One region of the Lysinibacillus sp. UBA6686 genome, then DNA from elsewhere that is predicted to be linked to it. Evidence: predicted binding sites of a transcription regulator. Region 1 holds the regulator's gene; the other holds the start of a gene.
The links. The regulator Rex, encoded in region 1, represses fermentation and respiration genes when NADH is low (regulators of the CRP and FNR family bind a similar motif). The targets are predictions, from matches to a motif close to TTGTGAAATATTTCACAA.
Positions count from the first base shown of each region.

Region 1 (7,572 bases):
CGTCACCTAATAGCATTGTATTTAATATGCGGTGTTGGAAAAGAAATAACGCTGCCCCTATTACAACAACAACTGCTAAGATTGGTGTCTTGTCCCAGCTAGCAGTGGCTAGACTCCCCATGGACCAAAATGTAACAGCTTTAATGGCATCCGTATTTTTAGCAAAAAATATCATAAGGCTTGAGAATGAGCTACATAACGCCCCTATCACAACTCCTGATAATACGAGTTTAATGGAGGTTGCTTTACCACCAATACTTGATAAAAGAAGAACAGCCATCGATGTCAACATTGCCCCTGCAAAAGCACCAAAAGCTACACCAAACTGAGCTAGGAACGCACTACCACCAAAGCCAATTAGAATGGCGAAGGTTGCACCCAATGTGGCACCAGAGGAAATACCCAGAATATATGGATCAGCAAGTGGATTTTGTACAATCGCCTGCATTACTACTCCACATAAGGCAAGCCCAATACCAATCAATAAGGCAAATACCACGCGAGGCATTCTTACCTGCAAAATAATATTTAAATATGATTGATTTTGAATATGATCAAGTGACCCTAACTTTCCATTGGTAATCGTATGTAAAAGGATATCCATAGATTGCCTGAATGGAATACTAACCTGCCCTATTGATACAGATAACACGGCAGATAATAAAATTGCACCAATGATAAGTAAGATCGTGACATAATACATGTTACCTATGCCTATTCTCTTAGCATCCTGTTTATCCAAGATTTCACCTCTATTTATAACATTTCTCTTTAATGATAACGATTATCATTATCAATATGTATTGTAAGTGATAATCTATCGAAAAACAACAGGAAAATTAATTTAATAGCTTTCTCTATTTTCAATCAGCACAAAAAAAGCCTATTCTCAAATTAGAAACTTGAGAGCAGACCCTTGATTTTTAAATTTTTATATCTACCGTTGAGCTAGAATTATCCTGACTTGTTGTTTCGCTTATTTCTTCAGATATACCTGACTGTTGCTTATTTTGACTCTCCTCATCCTCAGACAATTGTTTGTACTCCTTGGGATCCTCTTTAGGTATACGCATCGTCAGCGCTTTCCCATATAATGCTGGGTCATGCTTGATTAAAAATTGATGATCCTTCGTTGGAACTTTATCTCCGGAGGAAATACGTCTTGCAATTTCTAAACATGTTGTATAAATATTTAATGCGTCTTCCTCTGCCTTCACTCGCTCTTTAGCAGCCTCAGTTTCTCTCTTTAGTTGCTCTGCTATCTTTTTTTGCCTTTCTAGTTCTTGCTCCCTCTTTTGCTTCTGCATCAATTGTTTTTCCTCTTCAATTGCTTGTGTTGCTGACTTTGTTAGTTTATGATCAGTGACTGGCTGATGATATTGGTTATATTCAATGCGCATCTATTTTCCTCCTTTCAATATTAAAAGAGCTTCTTACTTTAATATTCGGTAAAAACCATATCAAATGAACTACAAATTTAGACATTTTGCCAGTTAGTTTTTGAAATGAAAAAAAGGCTTCTCAAAAGTTTACACAACTAATGAGAAGCCTCTATTAAAATCCATTATATTATCAAAATGTTAGCATTTCGCCTTTTATTTACCCTTATTAAGGGCTAAAGCGAGTGATTACATCATGCCAGGCATACCCATACCGCCCATATCAGGCATTCCTGGAGCTGCTGGTTCTGGAATATCTGCTACAACTGCTTCTGTTGTTAAGAATAGTGCTGCTACAGATGCTGCGTTTTGTAGAGCTGAGCGAGTTACTTTCGCTGGGTCTACTACGCCCGCTTCAATCATATTCACCCATTCACCTGTTGCTGCGTTGAAGCCTACACCGATTTCTTCACGTTTTAGACGATCCACGATAATTGAGCCTTCAAGTCCAGCATTGTTTGCAATTTGGCGAACAGGCTCTTCTAATGCACGTAAAACGATTTTCACACCTGTTGCTACATCGCCCTCTTCTGTATCTGCCACCTTTTCAACCGCTGAGTACACGTTAAGAAGTGCAGTACCACCACCTGATACGATACCTTCTTCAACAGCTGCACGAGTTGAGTTCAGTGCATCTTCAATACGAAGTTTACGTTCTTTTAACTCAGTTTCTGTTGCAGCACCAACTTTGATGACTGCTACACCACCTGCTAATTTTGCAAGGCGTTCTTGTAATTTTTCTTTATCGAATTCTGAAGTTGTTTCAGCAAGCTGAGCACGGATTTGACCAATACGGCCTTCAATTGCATCTGCACCGCCAACGCCTTCTACGATTGTTGTGTTGTCTTTTGTTACAACCACTTTTGCAGCGCGACCAAGTGATGTAATATCAGCAGATTTAAGGTCTAAGCCTAATTCTTCTGTAATCACTTGACCACCTGTTAGGATGGCGATATCTTCTAACATCGCTTTACGACGGTCACCAAATCCAGGTGCCTTAACAGCTACAGCATTGAATGTTCCGCGAAGTTTGTTTACTACAAGTGTTGCAAGAGCTTCCCCTTCAACATCTTCAGCAATGATTAAAAGTGGACGACCTTGTTGTACCACTTGTTCTAATAATGGCAATACTTCTTGAATGTTTGTAATTTTTTTATCTGTAATTAAAATGTATGGGTTATCAAGAACCGCTTCCATTTTATCTGTATCAGTTACCATGTAGTGTGAAGCATAGCCACGGTCAAATTGCATACCTTCTACAACATCAAGCTCTGTTGTGAAGCCTTTAGATTCTTCGATTGTAATAACACCATCGTTACCAACGCGCTCCATTGCCTCAGCAATAAGTTGTCCAACTTCATCATCAGCAGCAGAGATGGCAGCTACCTGTGCAATTTCATCTTTATTGCTTACAGGGCGAGAAATAGCGTGTAATTCTGTTAGTGCAGCAGCAACTGCTTTATCAATCCCTTTACGAATACCAACAGGGTTTGCACCAGCCGTCACGTTTTTCAAGCCTTCACGAATAATTGCTTGTGCCAAAACTGTCGCAGTAGTCGTACCATCACCTGCGATTTCATTTGTTTTAGAAGCAACTTCTGCTACTAATTTTGCACCCATGTTTTCGTATGGGTTTTCTAGTTCAATTTCTTTTGCAATTGTAACACCGTCATTAGTAATAAGCGGTGAACCGAATTTTTTTTCTAAAACCACATTGCGCCCTTTTGGCCCTAATGTAATTTTAACTGCGTTTGCTAATTTATCTACACCTTGTAACATTAATGAACGAGCTTCTTCTGAGAATTTAATATCTTTTGCCATTTGAATTTACCCTCCTGAAATGGAATATTCGTTAAGCTTCATCAATATATTTATATCAATTTCACCATACTGTTATTGTCATATGTGACAATCATTATAGGCATTGCTTTATTAAAGCATTGAATTATTCAATAATTGCAAGAATATCGCTTTCGCGTAAGATTAGGTATTCATTACCCTCATACTTAACCTCTGTACCAGCGTATTTTGAGAAAATAATGCGGTCGTCAACTTTAACGTCAAGCTCTACACGTTGTCCGTTTTCTAACACACGACCTGTCCCAACTGCTACAACTTTACCCTCTTGCGGCTTTTCTTTTGCAGAGTCTGGCAGTACAATACCGAATGCAGATTTTTCTTCTACCTCGATTAGTTCAATTACAATACGATCTCCTAGTGGTCTTAACAAGTGAAACAACCTCCTATTAATTAAATGTTTGTTGAGAGTTTATTAGCACTCTATCCAGTTGAGTGCTAACACAATTATTATGATAATCAATCACACTTTTTTTTGCAAGTCAGAACTTCGAAAAATTTTGTTTTCTTTCCAAATTCCTCTACAATAGAAAGGTAGCATAATGAATGGAAAGGATTTTGACTGTGACTAATTCTCAAAAAGTAAATAAACATAAAAAAACAGCCCTATATGTTTTATTGATTTATATCCTCATGCAAATATCAGGCAAATGGCTGATAGAACCGTTTCACAAGCTTGTTATGAGTACTACTGGTTTAGCTAGTGCACAAGCCGCTCCACTTACACAAGGCTGGTATATTGCACTAAGCTTCGCCATAGCATTAATCCTTAGCTTATTCCTAACCTCCCGCGATAAAACGTTTTGGGATATTTATCAGGGAAAGAAAGAAACGATACCACTATCAATTATGTGGGGAATTATTGGTTTCTTCTTAGTTTTCATCGGCCAAATGATTGGCGCAGCTATTGAAATGGCTGTATTTGGTATCCAAGGTGGTTCGCAAAACACGGCTGATATTGTCGCTATTGCTAAAGGTGCTCCTATTGCGATATTGGCAATTGTCGTATTTGGACCAATACTAGAAGAGTTCGTCTTCCGCCGTGTTATTTTTGGATCGCTTGTCCAAACAACAAATTTCTGGATAGCAGCAATAGTTAGTGCCATTTTCTTTGCTCTTATTCATAGGGACTTTTCACATATCTTGCTTTATACAATTTGTGGATTAATTTTTGCCTTCTTATACCATAAGACAAAACGCATTTGGACGTCCATTATCGCCCACGTCATGCTGAATGGTTTTGTGACACTTGTACAAGTGTATGCAGAACAGTTACAAAAGTTGCTCGATGAACTACAAAAAATGCAATAAAAAATCAGTGGGAGCTTTTTTCCCACTGATTTTTCCTTTACAATAAAAAGCTCAATACACATGCATCGAGCTTCTATTATTTATTGATTTAATTCTTCAATCTGTCGTCGCTGCTGTTCAAGTGCCTCTTCAACCTGCCGTTTTTGCTCAGCTTCCTGCTCCTCTTTCAATCGCATTTCCTCTGATTTCAAATATTTTTTATAGCCAATACGCGAAATCATAATACTAATTTCATAAAGAACAAACAAAGGTACTGAAACCATTAAATGTGAAGCCAGCTCAGGTGGAGCGATTATGGCAGCACATACAAACAAACCAAAATAGGAATACTTTCTAAAACGAACTAGTATTTCAGGTGATAGCATTCCGATACGTGAAAAGAATAGGACTACTACCGGTAATTGGAAAAGGAAACCAAATGGTATTGTAAGTCTAAATAAAAATGAAAAATACTCCTTTATGCCAATTGTCGGCAGTACCTCTAATTCATTCGATAAACTCATCATAAATTTTAGGACATAAGGAAAGAAGTAAAAGAAAGAAAAGGACAACCCTGCTAAAAACAATAAAAACGAATACGGAATATACTTTAAGGTTGCTTTTCGTTCTATGTCCCTTAGTCCTGGACTTATAAATGCCCACAATTGGTACATCAATATCGGCGAAGAAACAATAAATGATATTAAAAAAATAACTTGGATATAAATTGAAAGTGGTGTCACTACATCAAATGAATGGAGCTCTATATTATAGGATTCCCCAGTAATTTGAAGATATTTAACAATTGGCTTTGCAACAAAAAAGCCAGCAATCATAGCAAGAACAAAGAAAACGGCAACAATGAAAAGCCGCTTTCTTAATTCTTCTATATGTTCAATAACAGTTAGATCTTTTGGATTCATTCCTCAACATCCTAACTTACTTATCTAGTTCTTTCTTTTTCTTATCATCATCTTCATCGTCGGCTAAACCTTTAGTAGCATTTTTGAATTCACGTAGTGTTGAACCAAATGCTTTACCAAGCTCTGGTAATTTCTTAGGGCCAAAAATTAGTAACGCGACAACTCCGATAATAATGAGGCTCATTGGACCTATTGGACTCATTTCAGCCACCTCCTCTTTATATCCATCATTTTAACGCATATTTCGCCATTTTGCTAACTAATTATATGTGAAAGTTTTTCGTCACTCTTATAGATTACTTCTTATTTTATTTCATATTTCTATTTGACAGAAACTGTGAACTATACTTGGAATTATGTATTATTTTCACTCTTCCTGATTACGAATTAAATAAATAAGTGCCTGTAATTCGACAGACAAATCTATTGTTAAGAGTTGCATTTTATCTGGGACAGTAATGCGCTCTGGGGTAAAATTTAAGATTCCCTTAGCATTCATGGCTGCTAGACGATCAGCCATCTTTTGTGCTGAGCGTGGTGAAACTGTTAAAATGGCTAGCTCTGCGCCATATTCTGCATATTTTTCCTCCAATAGATCAGGGTGAAAAACGGGGATATTACTAATCATTTTGCCATCCTTTGGAGCTTTAGAATCGAATGCTACAACGATATGTGTATTATGGTTCTTTTGAAAATTATATTTTAATAGAGCACTACCTAAATTCCCTACACCGATTAACGCTACTTTTGTCGTTTCATGTTGATCTAGCGTCTGACTAAAAAATTTTAATAAATGTTGAACATCATAGCCATATCCTTTTTTCCCAAGTGCACCAAAATAAGAAAAATCACGGCGAATGGTTGCTGAATCTATTTTCATCGCCTCACTTAGCTCCTTCGATGAAATTCGTTCCATGCCTTCGTGCGCAAAGTTTTGGATAAAACGATAGTAAAGAGGAAGTCTTTTAGTAGTGGCTTGTGGAATTTTTAATTCTTGTTTCAAACTTTTTCCTCCTTGTATGTATCAAAATTCGCCTAAACATATTTTAAATGATACATGCTTATTGAACTACTTACAAAGTTTATTATTTCTAATTGGAGAATTTCCCTTTAGTTAATGGCGCCATTTACGCCACTAACTAAAAGGAAATCGTTTCAATCTTACATGACAGCTCGGAATAAGTAAAGCATCGACATTGCAAGCACATCGTTCATCCATTACACTAAGGAAGAATTGAGGTGTCAAGAATGATTGTTTTACAGGTCAATCAACTATATAAATCCTTCCTTGCAGATGAAATATTAAGTGGTGTTAAGTTAGAAGTTCAACATCGTGATCGCGTTGCATTAGTGGGACGAAATGGCGCAGGTAAGTCTACTCTACTAAAAATAATTGCTGGTCAAATGTCATATGATGCGGGCGATATTATTATTCCTAAGGGCATACAAATCGGCTATTTAGAGCAGCACGCTGGATTAAACTCAACCTTGTCGATTTGGGATGAAATGCTAACCATTTTTGAACCGCTTTTAGCACAAGAAAAGACCCTTCGCTCACTAGAACAACGAATGGCTGATCCAGCGGTTTATGAAGATTCTATTTTATATGCCAAAATAATGTCTGAGTACGATCAATTACAGCATAATTTTAAGGATGCAGGTGGCTATCAATATGAATCTGATATCCGTTCAGTGCTTCATGGCATGCAGTTTTATCCTGAGGATTACGAAAAATCCATTCGCTCATTATCAGGGGGACAACGAACTCGTTTAGCACTTGCTAAGCTTCTCTTAAGTAAACCAGATCTTTTAATACTAGATGAGCCTACAAACCATTTAGATATCGAAACGCTATCCTGGCTGGAATCTTATTTAAAAAGTTATGAAGGCGCAATTCTTATTGTTTCCCACGATCGCTATTTCTTAGATCAGGTCGTATCGATTGTCTATGAAGTTTCACGCCATCGGGTATCAAAATATACAGGTAATTATAGTGCTTATTTGGATGAAAAAGCGAAAAATTATGAGCGTGATATGAAAATGTTTGAACGCCAGCAAGATGA
Region 1 is NZ_DKJS01000084.1:10,976-18,547, forward strand. Features, by position in the region: gene B2R82_RS22765 (FecCD family ABC transporter permease) at 1-742, opposite strand, end outside; gene B2R82_RS22770 (hypothetical protein) at 924-1,400, opposite strand; gene groL (chaperonin GroEL) at 1,629-3,260, opposite strand; gene groES (co-chaperone GroES) at 3,385-3,669, opposite strand; gene B2R82_RS22785 (CPBP family intramembrane glutamic endopeptidase) at 3,861-4,607, shown strand; gene tatC (twin-arginine translocase subunit TatC) at 4,688-5,509, opposite strand; gene B2R82_RS22795 (twin-arginine translocase TatA/TatE family subunit) at 5,526-5,711, opposite strand; gene B2R82_RS22800 (redox-sensing transcriptional repressor Rex) at 5,877-6,512, opposite strand; gene B2R82_RS22805 (ABC-F family ATP-binding cassette domain-containing protein) at 6,758-7,572, shown strand, end outside.

Region 2 (7,572 bases), on a different contig from region 1:
TTGCTCTAAAATGGTGTTTAAAAGTGCCTCATCACACCCTTTACGTGGTGGGTCTACAACAAGCACATCGGCTTCTTTGCCTTCCTTATACCAACGTGGAATTACTTCTTCTGCTGGACCTGTCTCAAAATACGTATTTGTAAAGCCGTTCAGCGCTGCGTTACGCTTGGCATCTTCAATAGCTTGTGGGACAATTTCTACGCCCATGACTGCCTTTGCTTTTTGAGCAAGGAATAGAGAAATAGTACCGATTCCACAGTAGGCATCAATTACTCGTTCGTCACCCTGTAGATCAGCGTAGTCTAGTGCTTGCTTGTAAAGAACTTCAGTCTGTTCAGGGTTTACTTGATAGAATGAACGAGCTGAAATTTCAAAGCATACATCACCAATTGTATCGATAATAACATCCTTGCCCCATAGATTTATGGTTTCATCACCGAAAATGACATTTGTTTTGTTACTGTTGATGTTTTGCATAATTGATGTGACATTCGGTAAAAGCTTTTGTATTATCGCAACGGCTGCCTCTTTTTGAGGGAACTTTTTCTTTTTCGTAACGAGTACAACCATGATTTCCCCAGTTGCACGAGCTGTACGAATGATTACGTGACGTAGCATTCCCTCATGTGATAGCTCATTGTATGGTAGGATACCCGTTGCGGCTAACTCCTTTTTCAAGCCAGCAAGAATAGCATCCGCTTCACCTGTTTGAATTAAACAACGTTCCATATCGACAATGCTATGCGTCTTCGTTTTATAAAAACCTGCTATTGCTTGTCCTGCTTCATTTACGGAAAAAGGGATTTGCGCTTTATTACGGTAATGCCAAGGCTCTTTCATACCTTTAACTGGAAGAACTGGCGCATTAATTTTACCAATACGTTGCATAACGTTCCGTACCATATTTTCTTTCCATTTTAGCTGCCCCTCATAAGATAAATGCTGTAATTGGCAGCCACCACATTGCTGGAAATAGTCACAAGGTGCATCCACACGATCAGGAGACGGCTTGATAATTTCTACAACTTTGGCAAAGCCGTAATTTTTTAAGGTTTTCAACACATGGATTTGAGCTGTTTCGTTAGGAAGTGCGCCCTGTATAAATAGCGAATAGCCCTCAACCTTTGCCACGCCATTGCCGTCATGTGTTAAATCTTCTATATAAACTGTTAGTCGATCATTTTTTTTCACGGGTGCTGACATTCATACATCCTCCATTTCAATCTTCTTATTGTAGCATGTGTTGGCGCATGAAAAAAGAACAAGGCTTGTTATTGGGAAACTATCTTATGAGCAGAGTAAATCAGATTGGCGTAATTTATCTGGGTAGATGACCAGAACTACTCTTTGCCTGAGCAGTTTCTTTTGCTACCTGAGCGACTCTTCTTTTGGCCAGAGCAGTTCTTTCTGTTACCTGAGCAATTCTCCTCCTGACCCGAGCGGATTTTTCTCCTACCTGAGCGACTCTTCTCTTGGCCCGAGCAGTTCTTTCTGCTACTGAGCAATTCTCCTCCTGACCCGAGCGGATTTTTCTCCTACCTGAGCAATTCTTCTCTTGACCCGAGCGGATTTTTCTACTACCTGAGCGATTATCCTCTTAACCCGAGCAGATCTCACTTCGCCCTGAGCGGTTCTCCTATTTGCCTGAGCAGTTCTTTCTGCTACCTGAGCAATTCTTCTTTCCTTTAACTGAACAAATCTAATCAGCCCTACTCTGCAGAAAAAAGAGCCGCTATTCGCGACTCTCTTCCTGTTCTTTTGCTATATGACGATCTTTGGGTGCCCACCAAAACGCAGCGATAATTCCTAGAATTACTACAATAAATGGCGCATAAAACATAAGAAACTTTTCCATTATTCTTTCCTCCTATGCATGATTGTCTTCTTTTCCTGTCACATAATTTTTGTTGAATAAGAATAACTTTAGCAATAAAAATAGTGATGGAATAAGCAGACATAATCCCAAAATAAATGCAATCACGAGTGCAATCGCCATTTGAGTGCTGGTGAAGCTATCATAAATTGTTAAATATGGGTACAGTAAATATGGATATTGTGCGATACCATAGGCAAAGAATGCTACTGCGAATTGGGCAATCAATAGGCCTACAGCCAGACCATAATTTTTTCGCATCGCTATTAATAGTACCGTAATAATAAATAGTACTGCTGAAATGGCAAAGAGCCACCATAAATCAACCATATGATTATAGCTCTCTGGGTTGATGGCTTTCATTTCATACATAATGCCAAGCGCACTAACCATTAAAGGTGCGGCCCAGATAAGCGCATATTTTCGCATTAGATTTGTGGCTTCCTTATCCTTTGCTTTATGGGCATACCATGTTAAAAATACAGCTGAAATATAAAGTACAGCAGCTATGCTCAAAACGACAATACTCCAGGCAAAAGCACTTGTGTAGAGCGTCCAATAATTTAAGACGGGTTGCCCGTTTACAATGTCAACATATCCCCCACCAGCAATCGCAAATACTACGGATAGAGAGGCTGGGATAAGTAAGCCTGCTACACCATATGTCAGTGTGTATCCAATATGTCCCCGCGAGCCGTATGATTCAAACGCATAGTAAGAGCCTCGTATTGCAAGGAGCACAAGTGAAATACTAACTGGCACAAGTAAAATCGTTCCATAATAAAAGGCTGTTTGTGGGAAGAATCCTACAATCCCAACAAAGAAAAATACTAAAAAGACATTCGTCACTTCCCAAACAGGTGATAAATAACGCTTAATAATATTTGTTAAAATATGATTTTTCCCAATGAGTAGACTATAGGCATTAAAGAAGCCTGCTCCAAAATCAATCGAAGCGACAATGACATAGCCGAATAGGAAAATCCATAGTACTGATATACCTAAAATCTCTAATGTCATAGGAAATCACCGCCTTTTTCAGAATGGCGATCTTCAATTTCACGTTCAATTGGATTCTTTTTGAACATACGAACCAAAACCACAATACTCCCTATTGCCAATACAGCATATACACCAGTAAATAATAGCATCATTAAATCTACATGATCACTTGTAGTTGCTCCCTCTGGTGTTCGCATTAAACCATATAAAATCCAAGGTTGTCGTCCAACTTCTGCGAGCCACCAGCCAGCTTCAATAGCAATGATAGAAAGTGGCCCTCCTGCGACAATAACCCATCTAAACCAACGTGTGTGGATAAATTGCCAGCCACGTGCTTTCCCCAGCACGTAGAGCAGTGAAACAAGCACCATGAACATGCCGATAAACACCATAATATTAAAGAGATAGTGAATATACAGAGGGGGACGGTCTTCCTCTGCAAATTGGTCTAAACCAATGACCTTTGCAGTTGGATTATTATAAGCCAAAATACTAAGGGCATATGGAACCTTTATGGCATATTTCACTTCCTCACCATCTAACACACCAAAAAGTATAAGTGAAGCTTTATCTTCGGTTTCAAAATGCCATTCAGCTGCTGCTAATTTTTCTGGCTGATATTCTGCTAAGTACTTTCCTGAAAAATCTCCGATAATTGCGGCTGCAATAGAGAAAATCAGGCCTATCTTCATCAGTAATAATAATGATTTTTTATGGTACACATGCTTAGAACCTCGAAGCATACGGTATCCTGCAATTGCTGCTAAGACAAATGCTGATGTCATATAGGCTGTCACAAGAACATGAGCTACCTTTGTTGGCATTGCTGGATTAAACATTGCTAAAAATGGTTGGATATTCACTAGCTGCCCATCTACAATATCAAAGCCTTGTGGTGCGTTCATAAATGCGTTGACAATCGTAATAAACACAGCGGACATAGATGCACCAACAGCTACAGGAATTAGTAGCAACATGTGCTTTCTCTGACTATCAAAGCGATCCCATGTGTACAAATAAATTCCCAAGAAAATGGCTTCAAAGAAAAATGCAAACGTTTCCATAAAAAGTGGTAACGCAATTGTTTGACCAGCAAGTTGCATAAAGTTTGGCCATAATAACGATAACTGTAAGCCAATTGCAGTCCCTGTTACTACACCGACTGCCACAGTAATAACAAAACCACGTGCCCAACGTCTTGCCATTAAGATATAATGCTCATCATTCTTTTTATACCCAGTCCATTGAGCAATCATAATCATTAACGGGACACCCACACCAATCGTTGCATAAATAATATGGAACGATAATGTTAGCTCTGTTAATGCTCTACTCCAAAAGACTGCTGATTCATTAATCATCTCATTGCCCCCTAACTTCCAAATATTCTTCCAAGAATGGAAAGTAGCATAATAATTGCAACACCGAAGCTTAGCCAAATGAGCTTTCTTTCCTGTGACTTATACAAAGGCAACACTTCCTTTCCCTTAGCTATACCCCCATTTTCCACTATTACAACGAAAAAAACCTTTAAAACGGACCGAAATTTCAGCCTATTATAAAGGTTTCAAATTTTGTTCAAGTAATATACGCACATTTGCCAAACATTTTTCTTAATTCATTCACAATCAATGATCTTCATGAATTTTAACCTATTCATGGGAATTAACACCAAAAAATTGAGCGGTTTTTTAGAACCATAATTAGATGAAAAATTGAAACTTAAGTAATTTTAATCCATTAATGAATAGCATGCTTTTTTGAGTGTTTTCCTTTGACTATCGGGCAGAATCATCTCTTTTTAAGCTTACTCTCACTAGTCCAGTACTCTTGTTAAGCTCTTTCTTTCACCATTGAGCAAAGAATATCCAAATTGATCCTCCAATTAATCAATCACACTTAAAATCAAAAGAAAAGCTTTCTTGCACTGGATTAAGCACAAGAAAGCTCCTTGGTTTATTTATTCAATTAAAATACGATCTTCCTCACGAATATCTGCAAGTGGTACAAAAATTTCAATATGGCGTTTTAGATTTTCAAACGTGGCAGGTGCATCTCCACCATATTCGCCATCTAGGTTTAGATGTATTTCATCTTCTGTTGTCACTTTTACCACACTAGCTTTTTTATAAATTACTCGATCATCATTTAAATGCTCGCCTCTTAAAGCCATTGCGGCTAGCTGAATAAATTCAGGGAGGCTTACTTTTTTCAATACTAATAACGTAAAGTATCCATCATTGATGCTTGCGTCTGGTGCAAGCTTTTCAAAGCCACCCACTGAATTTGTTAAACCACATAAAAACATCATTGCATCGCCATCGAAAACCTCACCATCATATTCAATACGCATGTGAGAAGCCTTGAGGGATGGAATCATTTCTACTGCTTTTAAGTAATAAGCTAGCTGCCCGAGCATTGTTTTCATTTTGCTTGGTACTTCGTAGGTTAACTCGGTAATGCGACCACCAGCAGCAATATTGATGAAATAGCGTTCCCCATTTAATAAACCTACATCCACTGGCAACGTATCACCCTTTATAATAATATCGACAGCATCTTCAATATTTCGGGGTATATGCACTGCACGGGCAAAGTCATTTGTTGTGCCCATCGGAATTAAACCAACTTTTGGACGTTTTTCGAATGGGCTCACACCTGAAACAACTTCATTTAATGTGCCATCCCCACCAACTGCAATAATGATATCAAAGCCACGTTCTACTGCATTTTTTGCCGCAATGGTTGCATCGCCTTCACAAGTTGTTGCATGACAAGATGTCTCATAGCCTGCTACCTCTAGTTTTTCCAATACTTCTGGTAGATGCTTTTTAAATACCTCTCGTCCAGATGTAGGATTATAAATGATTCTTGCTCGTTTCATAACATACCTTCCTGCTTCATAAGATTCTATTTCATTCAACGAATTATTCGCCGAAATGTTGCACTGTATAAATAGCAGATGCCTCTCAATTAACGACTACTTCAAAACTGATGTCACTTGTTTTTTAAAATCTTCATAAACAAATGTCCAATAGGATTGATTCGTTATATTTTCCTCACGAATTTCTGCATATAATGCCTTTTGAGCATCTTCAAATGTAGGATCTTCTTTATCGGGTAGTCCTGCTCGTTTGCTCACTACTAGTTCCTGTAATTGTGGTGCACGAGGTCCCCATTTGCCGATAACCTGTCCAGCATCATCTAGTAAAAGATAAATTGGAATAGCGCGACCACCATTTGTTAAATAGCGATCAATTAAATTTGTATCCTCATCACGTAGTACAGCACGCATATCTAGGCCTGCCGCTTCTGCAATTCGGCGAATAATCGGATTGTTTAGCATAGCATCACCACACCAATCCTCTGTAATTGTTAAAATTTTAGGATGCTTGTCTTTTAGCAGCTCGACAAAGCCATCATTTGTTGGCACTTCAAAGCCATCATAAATGCGAAGGCTCTCCTCTTTTAGCGTTGTCATGTTATCCATATATTGCTGAATTGATATTGCTTCATTAAAATATTGTTGCTCTGTTTTCATCGTTGGTATCCCCCTAATGTTTTTATTTTCTATTCTATATTTTGCTATGAATACTCTTTTTAGACAACTGTAAAGCTTTATCAATTTCGCACCTGTAGGGGTGGGAGTCTTCTACTGAATAAAGATAAAAATAATGAACTTCTTTATTTATAACCTATAATTTATAGATAAGCTATTATATTATAGAACATCGTACATAAGCGGTAGATAAAAGAGGAGGTATAAATTTCCGTTGTAATGATCGAAAAACGGGACGATATTTATTTACCACAAGATCTACGAAGTGGCAACACTTGCAACGATTATCGAAAATTTAACTTAATGCTCGGCAATTGTATCGCTCTTCACTTGATCTGGATGAAAATTAAGTGTAAGCCAAACTATAAAAAGGAAAGATGGTACTAAGGCTTAGCCTAGCACCATCTTTTTTTAACGCTTTGCAATTTCTTGTTGTAATAATTTATTGACCATTGGAGGGTTTGCTTGGCCTTTTGTAGCCTTCATAATTTGACCTACTAAGAAGCCGATAGCACGATCCTTACCATTTTTAAAGTCTTCGATTGATTGTGCATTATTGTCAAGAACCTCTGTAACAATGGCAAGTAATGCACCTTCATCAGAAATTTGAACTAAACCTTTTGCCTTGACGATATCTTGTGCGGAGCCTCCATTTTCAACTAATTCGGCAAACACTTTTTTACCGATTTTAGAAGAAATTGTACCATCAGTGATTAATTTCACCATTTCAGCAAGATTTTCTGGCGTTAAAGCAGTGTCTTTAAGATCCTTTTGCTCTGCATTTAAGTAAGCAGAAACATCACCCATTAACCAGTTGGCAGAAAGCTTAGCATCTGCACCGTTAGCTACCATTGCCTCGAAGAAGTCTGAGATTTCTTTTGAAATAACAAGAACTCCTGCATCATATGGTGTTAAGCCTAATTCTTCAACGTAACGTTTTTTACGTGCATCTGGAAGCTCTGGAATTTCTGATTTTACACGCTCTAGCCATGCGTCATCAATAGAAAGACGAACTAAGTCAGGCTCAGGGAAATAACGATAATCGTCTGTTCCTTCTTTTACACGCATAAGGATTGTTTTACCTGTTTTTTCATCGAAGCGGCGCGTTTCTTGCTCGATAACACCACCAGAAAGAAGA
Region 2 is NZ_DKJS01000041.1:7,613-15,184, reverse strand. Features, by position in the region: gene rlmD (23S rRNA (uracil(1939)-C(5))-methyltransferase RlmD) at 1-1,203, opposite strand, end outside; gene cydS (cytochrome bd oxidase small subunit CydS) at 1,733-1,855, opposite strand; gene B2R82_RS10255 (cytochrome d ubiquinol oxidase subunit II) at 1,868-2,893, opposite strand; gene B2R82_RS10250 (cytochrome ubiquinol oxidase subunit I) at 2,890-4,236, opposite strand; gene B2R82_RS10245 (diacylglycerol kinase) at 4,836-5,759, opposite strand; gene B2R82_RS10240 (thioredoxin family protein) at 5,856-6,416, opposite strand; gene gatB (Asp-tRNA(Asn)/Glu-tRNA(Gln) amidotransferase subunit GatB) at 6,846-7,572, opposite strand, start outside.
Region 2: a site for Rex is predicted at 4,486-4,503, ahead of B2R82_RS10250 (cytochrome ubiquinol oxidase subunit I). Genes of this name have one in related genera too.